Regions from separate parts of the Oceanobacillus aidingensis genome, predicted to be linked through region 1. Evidence: riboswitches for the same ligand, from Rfam matches in the RefSeq annotation. Region 1 holds a riboswitch; the other holds the start of a gene.
What was found. A riboswitch is a leader RNA that binds a small molecule or an ion and turns the genes downstream of it on or off. The one in region 1 is predicted to bind thiamine pyrophosphate.
Positions count from the first base shown of each region.

Region 2: it holds a riboswitch for thiamine pyrophosphate, as region 1 does, so the genes downstream of both, ACFO3P_RS02785 (ABC transporter ATP-binding protein) here and tenA (thiaminase II) in region 1, are expected to answer to the same signal.

Region 1 is NZ_JBHSFT010000047.1:118,942-126,178, forward strand. It holds gene ACFO3P_RS18400 (DEAD/DEAH box helicase family protein) at 1-841, opposite strand, end outside; gene ACFO3P_RS18405 (DEAD/DEAH box helicase family protein) at 823-1,104, opposite strand; gene ACFO3P_RS18410 (LysM peptidoglycan-binding domain-containing protein) at 1,498-1,980, opposite strand; gene ACFO3P_RS18415 (uridine kinase family protein) at 2,726-3,334, opposite strand; gene tenA (thiaminase II) at 3,634-4,320, opposite strand; TPP riboswitch at 4,411-4,513, opposite strand; gene ACFO3P_RS18425 (NAD(P)-dependent alcohol dehydrogenase) at 4,664-5,704, opposite strand; gene ACFO3P_RS18430 (NAD(P)/FAD-dependent oxidoreductase) at 6,024-7,070, opposite strand.
Region 2 is NZ_JBHSFT010000002.1:39,201-46,437, forward strand. It holds gene ACFO3P_RS02775 (TIM barrel protein) at 1-366, shown strand, start outside; gene ACFO3P_RS02780 (alanine/glycine:cation symporter family protein) at 594-1,961, shown strand; TPP riboswitch at 2,612-2,712, shown strand; TPP riboswitch at 2,817-2,926, shown strand; gene ACFO3P_RS02785 (ABC transporter ATP-binding protein) at 3,068-3,841, shown strand; gene ACFO3P_RS02790 (ABC transporter permease) at 3,845-4,585, shown strand; gene ACFO3P_RS02795 (ABC transporter substrate-binding protein) at 4,587-5,600, shown strand; gene ACFO3P_RS02800 (LacI family DNA-binding transcriptional regulator) at 5,860-6,864, shown strand; gene ACFO3P_RS02805 (sugar phosphate isomerase/epimerase family protein) at 7,114-7,237, shown strand, end outside.

The sequences.
Region 1 (7,237 bases):
TCACTTGCTGGATGCTGTTTAATTTCGACGGGCTCTGCACCAATAAACGGTTGATTCGATCATTCGCTGTTAAGACCACCCTGCGCTTTTCAACAGCTCCGAGACGTTGAAGGTAAGACTGTATTTCTTTTCGTACCGGCTCCTCTTCATCCATAATATGCTTATCTTGATATAGAAGATGTGTCAGCATGAGTTCCAGCCATTCCAAACTCCACTCCGGAATTTGTTTTTTCTTCAAGCCCATTATCGGAAGCGGCTTTGTCCAAGCAGTACTTTCCACTTCCTTTAAGAAAATAAGCATACTGGACAAATAAGCCGGCTCCGACAGAATTTCTTCTGCATATGTATCCGGATCGGTGATCCATGGATGTGCTTCTATTTTATCAATAAGTGCTGGGTTGTGACGTATGGATTGTTGAAATGCTATGACCTGACTTCGAAATTGGTTGATCTCCTCCTGCTCCTCATGGAGGGGGTCGGATATCCAGACATAATCTTGAAACGGAGCGAGCTCTGCTTCTCGTACCAGCTCTGCTATGCTTATTTCAGCATCAATCTCGCCGCACAGCTCCAAATAGCGGTTCCATTCTTGGATGGATACATCATATGGCGGAGTAGCTGTCAAAGCTACAATAGCTGGGTTAGTAAGATTTTTTCTAAAAGAAACAGCAGAACGCCACCATGCAGTGCGTAAATGATGTGCCTCGTCCAGTACCAATGTCTTTACATAAGAAGCAAGCTTTTCCTGTACTTCTTCCTCCTGAGCAGTCATCCATTGATGAAACCCTTGATAGGTTGCGACTGTAACCAAAGCCTTTTCCTTTAAATCTGTGTCATCCATTCCGGCTGATTACCGCTCTGATCAAATAATTCTACAAAACGGGCCACCCATTGGTCGCGGATGGCGATAGTCGGTGCCAGTATTAATGCAGGCTGATTAAAACGCAGCATCATCTCCAATCCGATAACTGTTTTTCCTGAACCTGAAGGAGCTACTAAATGTAAATGACGTTTATTCAGATAGGTGTCCATATCATCTATGATAGCTTGTTGATAAGATCTCCATGAATATTTAAACTGTATTCGCTCAGGGAAGCTCTCCATATCTGTCTCCTCATTTCCTTGCTCTCTATTCTATATTATCATCATGATCAGTGAAAGGAGATACGCTTATAATTGGCATTTCCATCGTTTATCCCTCTGTCACATCTTTTTATTCACATTATACGATTCAAGTGGAGAATCTGTCTATTGCTGCAATATTGAGTAATCATTTACTATTCTTTGTTCGTATCTATTTTGGTATTTTTGCTTATTTAATGACTAGTTATACGAATGTTAATACGTGTTTTCATAGCTTAATATAATAACTTATAACATATTCTTATATACGAAAAAGCAACCAGCCTACAGAAGATTCATAGGTGGTTGCTTTCTTTGCGTTAAATCGCGATAAGGTTTTTAACATAAAGTAAATCTGTCATCTAGTCCCTATACTTAATAGGTCCACACTTTAGCTTGAAGTTCTTGTACTCCAAATTCCAATGCATCGTCTAAGTCTTCCTTATAAATATCCAGATGGCCATTTGTAATAGCACTACCCCTGTCTTCGCACACGTAAGTTTCATCCTGCTCCGGGATATGTATTTTCGTGCCAAAAGGAAGCGATTGCGGACATGCAATGGTCCTTCCTTCTTCTACTTCCTCACCAGATGCTGTGATACCATAGGCTGGATCACCAGGTTCTTTACCAGTAGATTCTGGACCAGCTGTATAAGCTGTCACTGTAAAAGAGGCTCCGTTTTGATCTGGTATTGTTACTGTTTGCCCAGCTTCAATATATGCAGCATCCGATATGGATGGATTTGCTGCAATAAGCGCATTGACATCTACTTGATAGTTTTGTGCGATACGATAGACATTATCTCCCGGTTGCACTTCATGCTGCTGCTCAGCTGCTGCCGCCCCAGTAAAGAGCACGAATCCAGCCAAAGCAAGAAAAATTGAAAAAATATACTTGATAATAACACCTTCCTCTCCAATATGATAGTAACTATCTACCCCACTTCTTAGCTTATAAACTCAAATTCTATCTATTTAATCTAATTGTAATAAAAATGAAAAAATAGAAATATATTTTATTCTATTGATTATTTTCCATAGATGAGCATGCTGGTGAAGTTCTTGCGTAAAAACATCCAATCAATGAATTACTTTTTCGCATAACAAAGTGATAAAAACGATAAATAATTCACAACTCTCGAATTATTTATCGCAGGCTAATAACAGTATCATACGCTTTTAGTGCGTAATTTATAGTTGTATGGTAATCTGTTAAATTATTCTTCCCTCCGTCTTATCTTCCTCTTTTAATTTTAAAATAATGAAGGCAATGATTTTATCCCATTTTCCTTCTTGTCCAATTATATTCTATGTATAAGCGTACTAAGTAATCTGTCGTTGGAAAAAGAAATTGCGTGTTTATTATGTAAGCCTATGGCACCTTCCAAAAAACAGTCTGTAAAAAAGAGAAGGAATCTCTATCAAGTCTCTAATATGTTGGATGGGGGGTAACACAATGAGTCATCTGATTTATTCACAGAACAATTTGATAGAGAAACCTTATTCCTTATTGATAATGATAATCATTATCACTTTAATTGTCAATACATAATTACAATATTATTTAATTTAGGGAATGGAATCATTCCATTTAAGAGGTGCCTTACCCGTTCACGACGATTAAATCAAATGATGCCGGCGGGCACAAAACGGAGAAATAGTAGTCCTCTGCAGGATCCCATTGCTTATGCCAAGCCTCATCCGCATGCCCCTCTCTTACATTATGCCGATAACGGCGAACCTCTGGTAATACATCCACTAGAATCTTCAAATCAACAACATCAGAAAATTCGGGCAGCGAGCTATAAATTCCATCAAGAATAATGACCTTTGAGGGCTCTTTCGTTATGGAGGATGAGGCCAGACCGCTTTCAGCTGAAAAAGAAAAAGGATGATATTGAACGCTTTCCCCCGCTATAAGCGGTAACAATGCTTCTTTATGCAGACGTTGCCAGTCAATACATCTGGGACATTTCCATTCCGATGTAGAAGTATTCCATTTCTCGTCTGTAATCGTCGCGTCGAAAAACGCATCACACTGAATAACAGTTGCTCCTACGTGTGAAGCAACCTCAGCAGCCAGCGTAGATTTTCCTGCACCGCTCCCCCCGTCCAAAGCCACCACTAAGGGGCTGATTCGTCCTTTCAGGTATCCATTTATAGCGGATACGATTTGCTCGGAAGCTTTTCTTGTTACTTGAGTGTTTTTCACGATTATCCCTCCTCCGTGTCAGACACAAGATTAAATTCACTATCTACAAGTATTCATTTCTTTGGAATAAATGCTTATTAAACTAAATTTCCGGCTTCGGCTTGTTTGCTTCTTGCCATTACGAAAATTGTATCACAAGTAAATTAGCTGCATCGTGTTTTTAACAAAATTGCGCAGTTGGTATAATAAATACTTTTCCCTTCCAGTCCAAAAAAAGAACCCTCAGATAAATGAGAGTTCTTTAACATGGAACGAATAAACCGAACCCATTAAGAAATTGGAAGCCGTTCTGTTTCTTCTTAACGACTGTTCACTTTTTTACTTTCTGAAAGCCAGCCTTCAAGATTGTAGGACATTTCCCAGAAATGGAGTTCGTATTCTTTTGCGATAATAAATTGTTCTTTTACCTTCTCTTTTTCCTTATCATTCATATCTTCAACTAAAGTGTTTAGTAAATTAATCATTTCGGTAGTTGAATCTTGAAACCAGTCACTCGCATACATTTTAATCCAGTTACGATAAATTTCCGGCTCTGGAGTGGCATTTTCATTCACTTTTCCGATGTCCGCATATAACCAATAGCATGGCAGTATGGCAGCCACAGTATGTGCTAGATTTCCAGACAGGCTTGCTCGATACAAATGCGAAGTATAGGCATACGCAGTTGGCGCTGGTTTGAAGTTATCTAAATCTGCTTGTGTAATATTTAAAATCTCAGCGTGCTCGTTATGCACGGTCAGTTCAGCCTCTGCTGTAAAGCGCGCTTTATCAGCTAAAAGAGCAGTCAGCTTAAAATCTTCGGCCTGGGATGCTGCAATCGCGTGGATCTTACCGTAATGTTTTAAATAGTAAATATCTTGTAAAATATAATACTTAAATGTTTCTAGCGGCAAATCTCCTTTCACGATTCCTTGCACAAATGGGTGATGAAAACTTTGCTCCCAGCTTTCCTTCGTTGCAGCACGTAATTCATCCGTAAATTTCATAAAAAAATCCTCCTTTAATCTTTTTTCTAAAGACTCGTAGAAGGAAGCATCTGCATACAAAAACATACACACGAAAAAATAGCGCATGGTTGTCTGCTTATTCTACTTCCCTCCGCTGGCCTTAACCAGATCAGGTTCTAAGGGTGCTAAATATACATTTATCTCAGCCGTTACGGCGCCCCTAGCAGAAAATTGAAATGTATTCGATTGTCTATTATGGTAGCAGAACAAATTGTTAAGTCAAGTCTTTTTTGTTTATAAGAAAATCAGCAAAGAAATAATCAAATCTATTAAAAAAATAGGTTTCCAAGAAGCTTAAAAAACTAGTGTGTTTCACTCGTTATCATGGATAAATCATTATCTTAATGCTAGTATCCTTCTGATTTACGGCGGTTTCTACAGCCTCTTTGATATTATCTAAACGATACTTATGGGTAATTACATCCTCGAGACCAAGGTCCTGACTGCCAATTGCCTGTATTGCTGTCGGATAACTGTTTGCATAGCGAAAAACACCGTGAATGTCGTATTCTGAATCGACGATATGGGTAATATCTACAGGTATTTCTGAGGATGCAGGTAATCCAACTAATACAATCCTTCCTCCGCGTTTCGTAATCGTCAGTGCATCCTGAACCGCCCGGCCATTACCTGAAGTTTCAACGGCGATATCCAAACCACTGCCAGCTGTTGCCTTTTCTATCTCCTCATGAATATTATCTTGTGTTGGATCAAATACCTTTGTCGCGCCAAATTTCTTCGCTAATTCTCTGCGATATGGTACCACATCCGAGCAATAGATTTCGTTCACTCCGAATATTTTCGCTGCCTTGATCGCTAACAGCCCAATAGGTCCTAAACCGGTTATCAGCATTTTATCATTGGGATGAACTTTTCCGCGCTGCATCGCATGAATGCCAACAGAAAGCGGTTCAATTAAAGCCCCTTCTTCATAGCTCATTTGATCCGGTATTTTAAAGGCGAAATCACTGCGAATCGTGACATATTCAGACCAAGCTCCGTCAACTGGCGGAGTTGCCATAAATTGTACTTCCGGGCAGAGATTGTATCGGCCTGATTTACAATATTCACAAGTTCCGCATACCACACCCGGCTCGACAGCTACACGGTCGCCTGCCGCAAGATTCTCAACCTGACTGCCAGCTTTAACAATATCTCCTGCTAATTCATGCCCTAAAATGAGTTGTTCTTCTACGACATAACGCCCGATTTTTCCGTGTTCGTAGTAGTGCACATCAGAGCCGCATACACCGATACACTGCACTTTGATTAATACTTCATTTTCCTTTGGTTCTGGTATATTTATTTCCTTAACCTCAATATCCAATGGCTTATTCAGAACTGCTGCCTTCATCTTTTTCATTCCTCTACACCTCTTTGATATGTATTGTTTTGCCAAGCGTATAAATACGTCATCCTATACTATTTTGGAAAAATAGAGAGCTATAATTTTTTAAGAACATATTCTTCATTGTAACATGCGTGTTGATATACGATAAATAAACGTGCGATCTTTCTCTTTTTATAGAATACAATGTGCTATAAGCTCTTCCTCTATTTTCTTAGAACAGCTTCTCAATGTAAGGCATTCCATTTCCTCCAAAATTAAAACACTATCTTTGTTCGAGATAGTGTCAATAAGAAGATGGCATGTATCATTTAAATTCATATTTTCTGCCTTATTATTTCGTATACAAGTGAGAAAGCAGCTTTCTGTTTTTTTCATGAAATTTTGAGTTGTGAGAAGAGACATAAATCTCATTATAGGCATCCGGCTTCATATACAGCTTTGCTTGATTCACTGTATTCGCTGCATCATTGTACGCGCCGGCAATTAAGTGCACCTTTCCATCGAATGAAAGAATATCACCGGCAGCATATAAACCAGCTATGTTCGTTTCAGCTTTTCCGGATCCTTTTACGAAAAAGTCCTGTTCAAGTTCTACTTTCAACGGACTTTCTTTAATAAATTTCAGCTCTCTGTCAAATCCATGATTAATGATTAAATCGTCCACTTCAAAACGAACTTTTTCCCCGGTTTTTTGGTTTTTCATCAAGATTTCTTTGACATGATGACCTTCTTCGTCTGCAAGCAATTTTTCTATTTTTGTATTTTTATAGATATGGACAGAGGAGGCTTCCAGATGAGCGATATGCGCTTCCATTGCTTTGAATTCCTCCCCTCGATAAACCAATGATACCTGTTCCGCAATGGGCTCTAATTCGGTAGCCCAGTCAATGGCCGTATCTCCTCCGCCGGAAACAATCACTTTCTTATCTTTAAACCTTTCAAGGCTCTGTACTGTGTAATGAAGATTGCTTACCTCGAAACGGTCCGCTCCCTCTATATCCAATTTAATTGGTTCCAGAATACCTCCGCCAGTTGCCAAAATAACCGTTCGGCTAACGTATTTATGTCCTGTATTGGTTGTAACCACAAAACAATCTTCCATATTCTTTTCAAGTTTTTCCACTTTTTCATTTAAAATAACTTCCGGGTTAAATGTACGTGCCTGCGCTTCCATTTGCTCTATCAATTGAGCGCCGGTAATCGGTGTTAGTCCTCCTATATCCCAAATCATTTTTTCAGGATAGATATGAACCTTCCCTCCGAGGTTTGGTTTAAATTCGATAATGCGGGCAGATAGATCGCGCATCCCGCAATAAAAGGCCGCATACAATCCAGCCGGGCCACCGCCTATAATGGTTACATCTTTGCATTCTGTCATCGTCTAACAACCTTCCATAAGTTAAATTTTCTGTATTCTTTTTCTAATATTCGTGAGGATTCACACCAGATCGATAAAAAACACACGCTAAAATATTGGATAATATCTAGAATGATGCGCAAATTGGGAGATGAAAAATGTCTTCAATTACTTCAATTCGCGAACGC
Region 2 (7,237 bases), on a different contig from region 1:
GAAGTAGCCGGTCTTTGTTTAGATACAGGACATTTACTTTATTCAAAAATGGATCCGATAGAATGGCTGGAAAAGCTATATCATCGTGTAGACTATATTCATTTTAAAGACATTGATATAGATGTCTACCGACAAGTCATGAATAAAAAAATCCGTTTTTTTGATGCCTGTGCGGAAAATGTAATGTGTCCTATAGGTGAAGGTGTTATTGATTATAAAGAAATATATGAGTTATTAGCTGTAAAATTAAAATATGAAGGGTTTATCACGATCGAGCAGGAGCGTGATCCTCGAAATGCAGGCAGCAGTTTAGCCGATGTGAAAAAAAGTGTCGCATTTTTAGAAGAGCTTGGGTTTAATAAATAAGTTCAAGCTTTCCAATGTAATTGTAATAAAGCGTATGAATAAGGCCACCCAGCCCAGCTTTATACGCTTTTTACAGTAATTTATCACACCGTGTCAAATTACTTTACACTTCTTCATTTTCTCATAGATTTTTAGATGATATTCATGTAAAATAAATACAATTACTGTAATTGTATTTTTGTGAAAAAACAGACAATTGAAAAGGGGGAGATGTGGAAGTGGAAAGCATACAGGCAATAGTGGATACGGTTAATGGTATCGTCTGGGGGCCGATTACGCTCGTACTGATTGTAGGAACGGGAATATTTTTAACATTGCGTCTGGGATTTTTACAAGTAAGAGATTTACCTTATGCGCTTAAATTAACATTCTCTAAAAGTAAAAATAAAGACAAAAACGAAAAAGGAGATATTTCTCATTTCCAATCATTGATGATTGCTATGGCGGCGACACTGGGAATTGGTAATATGACTGGAGTTGCTTCAGCTGTGCTCCTTGGCGGTGTTGGTGCGCTATTTTGGATGTGGCTGGCGGCATTTTTTGGGATGGCCACAAAATATGGTGAAGCTATCTTAGCTGTTAAATACCGTACCGTCAATCATAAAGGGGAAATATCAGGCGGTCCAATGTATTATATTGAAAAGGGATTGGGCTGGAAATGGTTAGCTGTTTTGTTTGCGCTGTTTGGCTTTTTAGCATCCTTTGGAATTGGAAATATGACGCAATCGAATACTGTTGCCGGTTCCTTACAAGCTACTTTTAATATTAACCCATGGGTTACGGGAATCATCTTGATGGCGCTCACTGCATTAGTTTTGCTTGGCGGAGTGAGAGGCATTGGAAGAGTAACTGCTATCTTTGTCCCATTTCTGGCTTTGTTTTATATAGCTGGCGGACTGATTATTGTTATTTTAAATATTACGGAAGTTCCTGCGGCGTTTGCAGTTATTTTTGAGGCTGCATTTAATCCGGAAGCTGTCGGCGGGGGAGCTATCGGTTTAGCGATTCGATACGGGATTGCCCGCGGGGTGTTCTCCAATGAAGCGGGTCTTGGTTCAGCGCCAATTGCGGCAGCGGCAGCGAAGACGGATTATCCAGGGCGGCAGGCGTTAGTATCGATGACAGGAACATTTCTGGATACGATCGTGGTTTGTACGATTACCGGACTTGTTGTGGTGATGAGCGGGCTGCATTTGCAATTTGGAGCAGATGCAGCACCTGTCATTACAGGAGAAGCTTTTGACTTTTTCTTGCCTGGATTAGGTAATTATATTGTTGTATTCGGCCTTATTTTCTTTGCTTATTCCACTATTCTGGGCTGGTCCTATTATGGGGAGAAATGCTTCGGTTATATTTTTGGAGATCGAAATACAATCTATTATAAAATCATTTTCTGTCTGGTTATCCTGTTTGGTGCGGTTCAATCTGTGCAGTTAGTATGGGATCTTGCGGATATATTCAATGGATTAATGGCAGTGCCCAACTTGATTGCGCTCTGTTTATTATCCGGCGTGATTGTATCTGAAACAAATAAATTTAGAGAAGTACGGAGAAAGGAAAAAGAGGAGGAGAGGAAGCAGAAGCTGGCTGGTTAATGATTGCTGTAATAAATGATAAAGTTACAGTAATTTTCTATCGGACATATAAAGGAAATAATTGAGGGGAAATCAATTCGTATAAAAAGTGACTTCTTTGCATCCATGGAAGTCACTTTTTAGGTTTCTCAATAATTGAATTTAATTGCAGCTATAGGATTTATTCGTTCTAAAAGGTTGTCTTCAGGATTTCCAAATAATATCACTTCTCCAGTAACAAGAGTCCCGTTTACAAGAGGACAGCTATGTAAGCCAAGCTGAGCTGTTCTTTTTAATCTGTTTTATTTATTATAAAATACCTTTAGAAATAATAGATGCTCCTATCCTCATATAACAGGAGTATCTCAGTAAAAGTTATTCTTTTTATTTTATTATACCGTTGTATATCCTATATTATTTCACCAAATTTCACCTGAAAACATATTAAAATAGGCGGATATATCTTCTTTTATATACAAACAAATCTCATGATTTTAAAAGATAAATTAGAATAATTTGCATATTATAATTTTATATGTTTAAATAGATTCTACTTTAAGTTATTTTTCCTACAGTTCTCTATAGATGTGGCTGATGAAAATAACATTGTGAATCTTAACGTATTTTTCAATCATACAAGTTCATTTATAGAATCAAAAATTTCATATTTCTATAATCACTAGGGGAGCGATTTTTATCGCTGAGAAAGGAAACTTGACTCTTATAACCTGATTTAGTTAAGACTAACGTAGGGAAGTGATGACTTACTTAAGTAGATAATAATCTAGTTATGTATTCATTTCCCATTCATCTGTATTCGTTGAATGGGTTTTTTAATGCTTATGTCATAAATTCAATAAAAGAGATACCAATTTAATAAGAATGTAGGGGGACCAGTGTTGCTGGTTGAGATACTATCCGTAAGATATAGACCCTTAGAACCTGATCTGGTTGAGACCAGCGTAGGGAACATGCAAAGTAATTTCTATCATAAGGAAATGTATGTACCCTGGGCTTCATGTCTGGGGTATTTTTATTTGGAAGGAGGTTTGCATATTTAATTAGTTGATGATTGCTTTTAAGACATAATAATACACTTTTTGTTAGAGGGAAGGTGAGAACGAAGGATGAGAGAACAAAATAAAAAAATAGCTCTTCAGTTTCAAAACGTAAATTTCTATTACAAAAATGATGCAGGGAAAATTCCTATATTAAAAAATATGAATCTTTCTATTGCGGATGGTGAATTTGTAAGCATTATCGGTGCAAGTGGGTCCGGCAAGTCGACAATTTTCCGTCTAATTGTCGGATTGGAGGAACTGAAAAGCGGAACTATCTATTTAAACGAGGATCCAGTAACCAATCGTTCTGGAAAAGTTGGTTATATGCCTCAACAGGATTTATTGATGCCATGGCGGACTGTTCAACAAAATGCAGCTCTTCCATTGGAACTGCAAAAGGAAAATCATCTCGATAGAAGAACTGTTCAAAACTTGCTGGAGGCCTTTGGGTTAAAAGGATACGAGAATAAATACCCTCATGAATTATCTGGGGGAATGCGGCAACGGGTTTCCTTTTTAAGAGCCACGTTATCCGGATCTAATGTGTTGTTGTTGGACGAACCTTTTTCAGCCTTAGATGCAATGACCAGGTTATATATGCAGGAATGGTTATTAGAACAGTGGGAACAACAGCAATCTACTATTTTGTTTATAACACATGATATTTCAGAAGCATTATTTTTGTCTGACCGCATTTTCGTCATTACGGATACCCCATTTACAACATTAAAAGAAATTAACGTACCTTTAGAACGACCAAGACGGCAATACGATTTAGATAAAAAAGAAGTGACGGAGCTAAAAAATAATTTACTTGATCAGTTTCGGATGAGGGTGTAAACCATGAAAAATTATCTTTATTCTATTATTTTGATCACAATCTTTTTACTTATATGGGAAGCTGGAGCGCGGTTTATTGATACATCATTTATTTTACCAGCGCCAACCGAAATTGTGATGAAGCTATGGGAATTAAAAACAGAGCTCTTGTTGCATCATCTTCCTATTACGCTTCTTGTTATTTCCATTGGACTTGGGATTTCATTGGTACTGGGAGTTACTTTAGCAATAAGCATGAATCTATCTAAAACATTACAACAAGCGATTTATCCGATTTTAATTGCATCACAAACTATTCCTATTATTGCATTGGCGCCCATTTTTGTACTTTGGTTCGGATATTCCATCTGGAGTAAAGTTATCGTTACAATTATCATTACCTTTTTTCCTATTACCGTCAGTACATTCGATGGTTTTCGGTCAACAAGCAAAGAGCTGAAAGAATTATTTCAAACATTAGGTGCATCTAAAAGACAGATTTTTTTCAAATTAGAAGTCCCATCTGCACTGCCATCTTTTTTTTCAGGGCTAAAAGTAGCGGTGCCGATGAGTGTGATTGGAGCAGCAATAGGAGAATGGCTGGGTGCACAAGCAGGTTTAGGGTATTTTAGTCGTCGGATGATGACACAGTTTAATGGAGCGGGTGTTTTTGCTCCAATTGTTCTTCTTTCTTTGATTGGAATTTTATTGTTTATTACTGTTGTTTTATTAGAAAAATATATATTGAAATGGAGAAGATCTTAATATGAAAAAATTATCAATAATAGTTGGTATTCTAATAAGCTTTATTAGTTTAAGTGCTTGTGGAAATGAAAAGGAAGAATCTATAGCAGAGGATAATAAAAACGTAAAAGAAACAAATACCGTTTCTATTATGCTTGATTGGTACCCGAATGCTGTACATAGTTATCTATACGTAGCAGAAGAGAAAGGGTATTTTGAAGAAGAGGGAATCGATGTTGATATTCAATTTCCAGCAAATCCGACAGATCCGCTGTCACTTGCAGCTTCAGGCAATGTGACGATGGGATTATATTACCAGCCTGATGTGATTGCAGCAAGAGCAAATGAAAATATCCCTGTTAAATCCGTGGCTGCTATTGTTCGGGAGCCATTAAATCACATTGTTTACCGTTCCGATGATCCGGTAAATTCTCCGAAAGATTTAGAAGGGAAGCAGGTAGGGTATCCTGGAATTCCTGTTAATGAAGCAATTGTTCAAACAATTGTTGAACATGACGGTGGAGATTATGAAAAAGTAGATATGCTGAATGTGGAATTTGAATTGGGTTCTTCTCTTATTTCTGAGCAGGTTGATGCTGTAAGTGGTATGTATGTAAACCATGAAGTGCCAGTTCTGCGCAGTGAAGGCTATGATATTGATTTTATTAATCCAGTAGATTACGGGGTTCCTCACTTTTATGAAATTGTCGCTGTTACCAGTGACGAGACATGGGAAGAGGAACAGAAAAATATTGAAGCATTTTGGCGGGCTGCACGAAAAGGATATGATTTCATGATTGAAAATGAAGAAGAGGCACTGCAAATCCTGCTTGATCACCAGGATGAAGGAAACTTTCCCTTAGAAAAAGAAATAGAAACAGAAAGCTTGTCTATTCTCTTACCAAAAATGGAATCAGAGCAAGGTTTTGGATCACAAGAAAAAGCTTCATGGGAAGAAACAGCAAAATGGTTAAAGGAATATGGAGTAATTAAAGAAATTCCAAACATCGATGATATATTTATCAATATTGAATAATAATTATTATTTTTTGAGGAAAGCCATTATTGACAGTAATGATTCAATTGAAGAAAAAAGAGTTATTAAACGAGAATATCAAGAAAAACTTATCTAAATCGAGTGCAGTTCCCTTTTATGAAAGTTTTAAAATCCAGTTATACCATGTATAATAGGGCTATAAACATAAAGTCAATGGATACAATATATTAAATAGACTATAAAATAGCGCTTAAATAAATGAAAAGGAATTAGTGAAATGGGAAGAGGGACTGGTAGGATGAAAGTGACGATATATGATGTAGCAAAGGAAGCAAATGTATCGATAGCAACTGTTTCAAATGTCATCAATAAAAAAGGGAGGATTGGTGAAAAAACAAGAAAACGGGTTTACGAGGCAATGGAAGCATTGAATTATGAACCCAATGTAATCGCATCTGCATTAATGGGGAAGCAAACAAAAACAATTGGTCTGCTTATTCCTGATTTAGCTAATCCTTTTTTTTCAGAGCTGGCAAGAAGTATTGAAGACCGCAGTCATGAGCTTGGTTATAATATTGTAATTTGCAGTACAGATTATCAGGAAGATAAAGAAAATAAATATATCGGCTTATTAAAACAAAAAAGAGTAGACGGCTTTATATTTGCATCTGGTTTTGAAAAACTGACAAGAGTGGAAGAATTAATGAAAGAAGATATCCCCATAGCTATTGTAGCTAGAGATTATCCAAATTTCTCTGTTAATGCTGTAGTAATTGATGATTACATGGGCGGGTATATAGCTGCGGAACATTTAATTGAGAAAGGTCATAAGAAAATCAGTGTGGTTGCAGTGGATATATATAGCAACCGGGAAAGAATACGCGGTTTTAAAGATGCCTTGTCCAAGCATCATTTGCAAATCGCCCAAGAAATTGATTTTATCGGAGAAATAGACAAAAATCATATGGATGTCGGCAGAAAAGTGGCGGAGAGATATCTCCAATGTGAAGATAGAGCCACTGCTATGTTTGCTTGTAATGATTTATTAGCAATTGGAGCCATTCAAGCGGCGAAACAAGCAGGCTTAAAAGTGCCGGAGGATTTGTCAGTTGTCGGGTTCGATAATACGAATATAGCATCAATTGTTGACCCGCCATTAACCACTGTTTCACAGCCTATACAATTAATGGGACGAGAAGTGATGGATTTAATTATTTCTGTGTTTAAAGGAGAAAGAGAGGATAATGTACGTGTGACATTGACACCTACATTAGTTGAAAGAGAATCAACAAGTGAATTATAAACATCAAAAAATGAATGGAGCAAGAAGCTTTATTCATTTTTGATTGACTTATTGTGTTTTAATGAATACAATAGAAATATATAATTTGGATAAAGCGCTTAATCAAAAGGCGAGGGATTGTACAAATAGCTTGCATCGCAATGATATGTATTTCTTGGCTGCAAATAGAATCCTCACTAAAATTGGAAGCGCTTTATTTGAGGAGGGCTAATTATTAATAGAAATAAAATTGGGATTTGTCTATGGTCCTTGCCAATTGAAGGTCCTTATGGCTGTAAGTTAGCTGCTGATTTGGGATTAGAAGGTATCCAGCTGGAATTGGGTTCATACGAAAAGAATTTTCCTTTATCAAAAAAGAGTGTTCAAGAAGCAT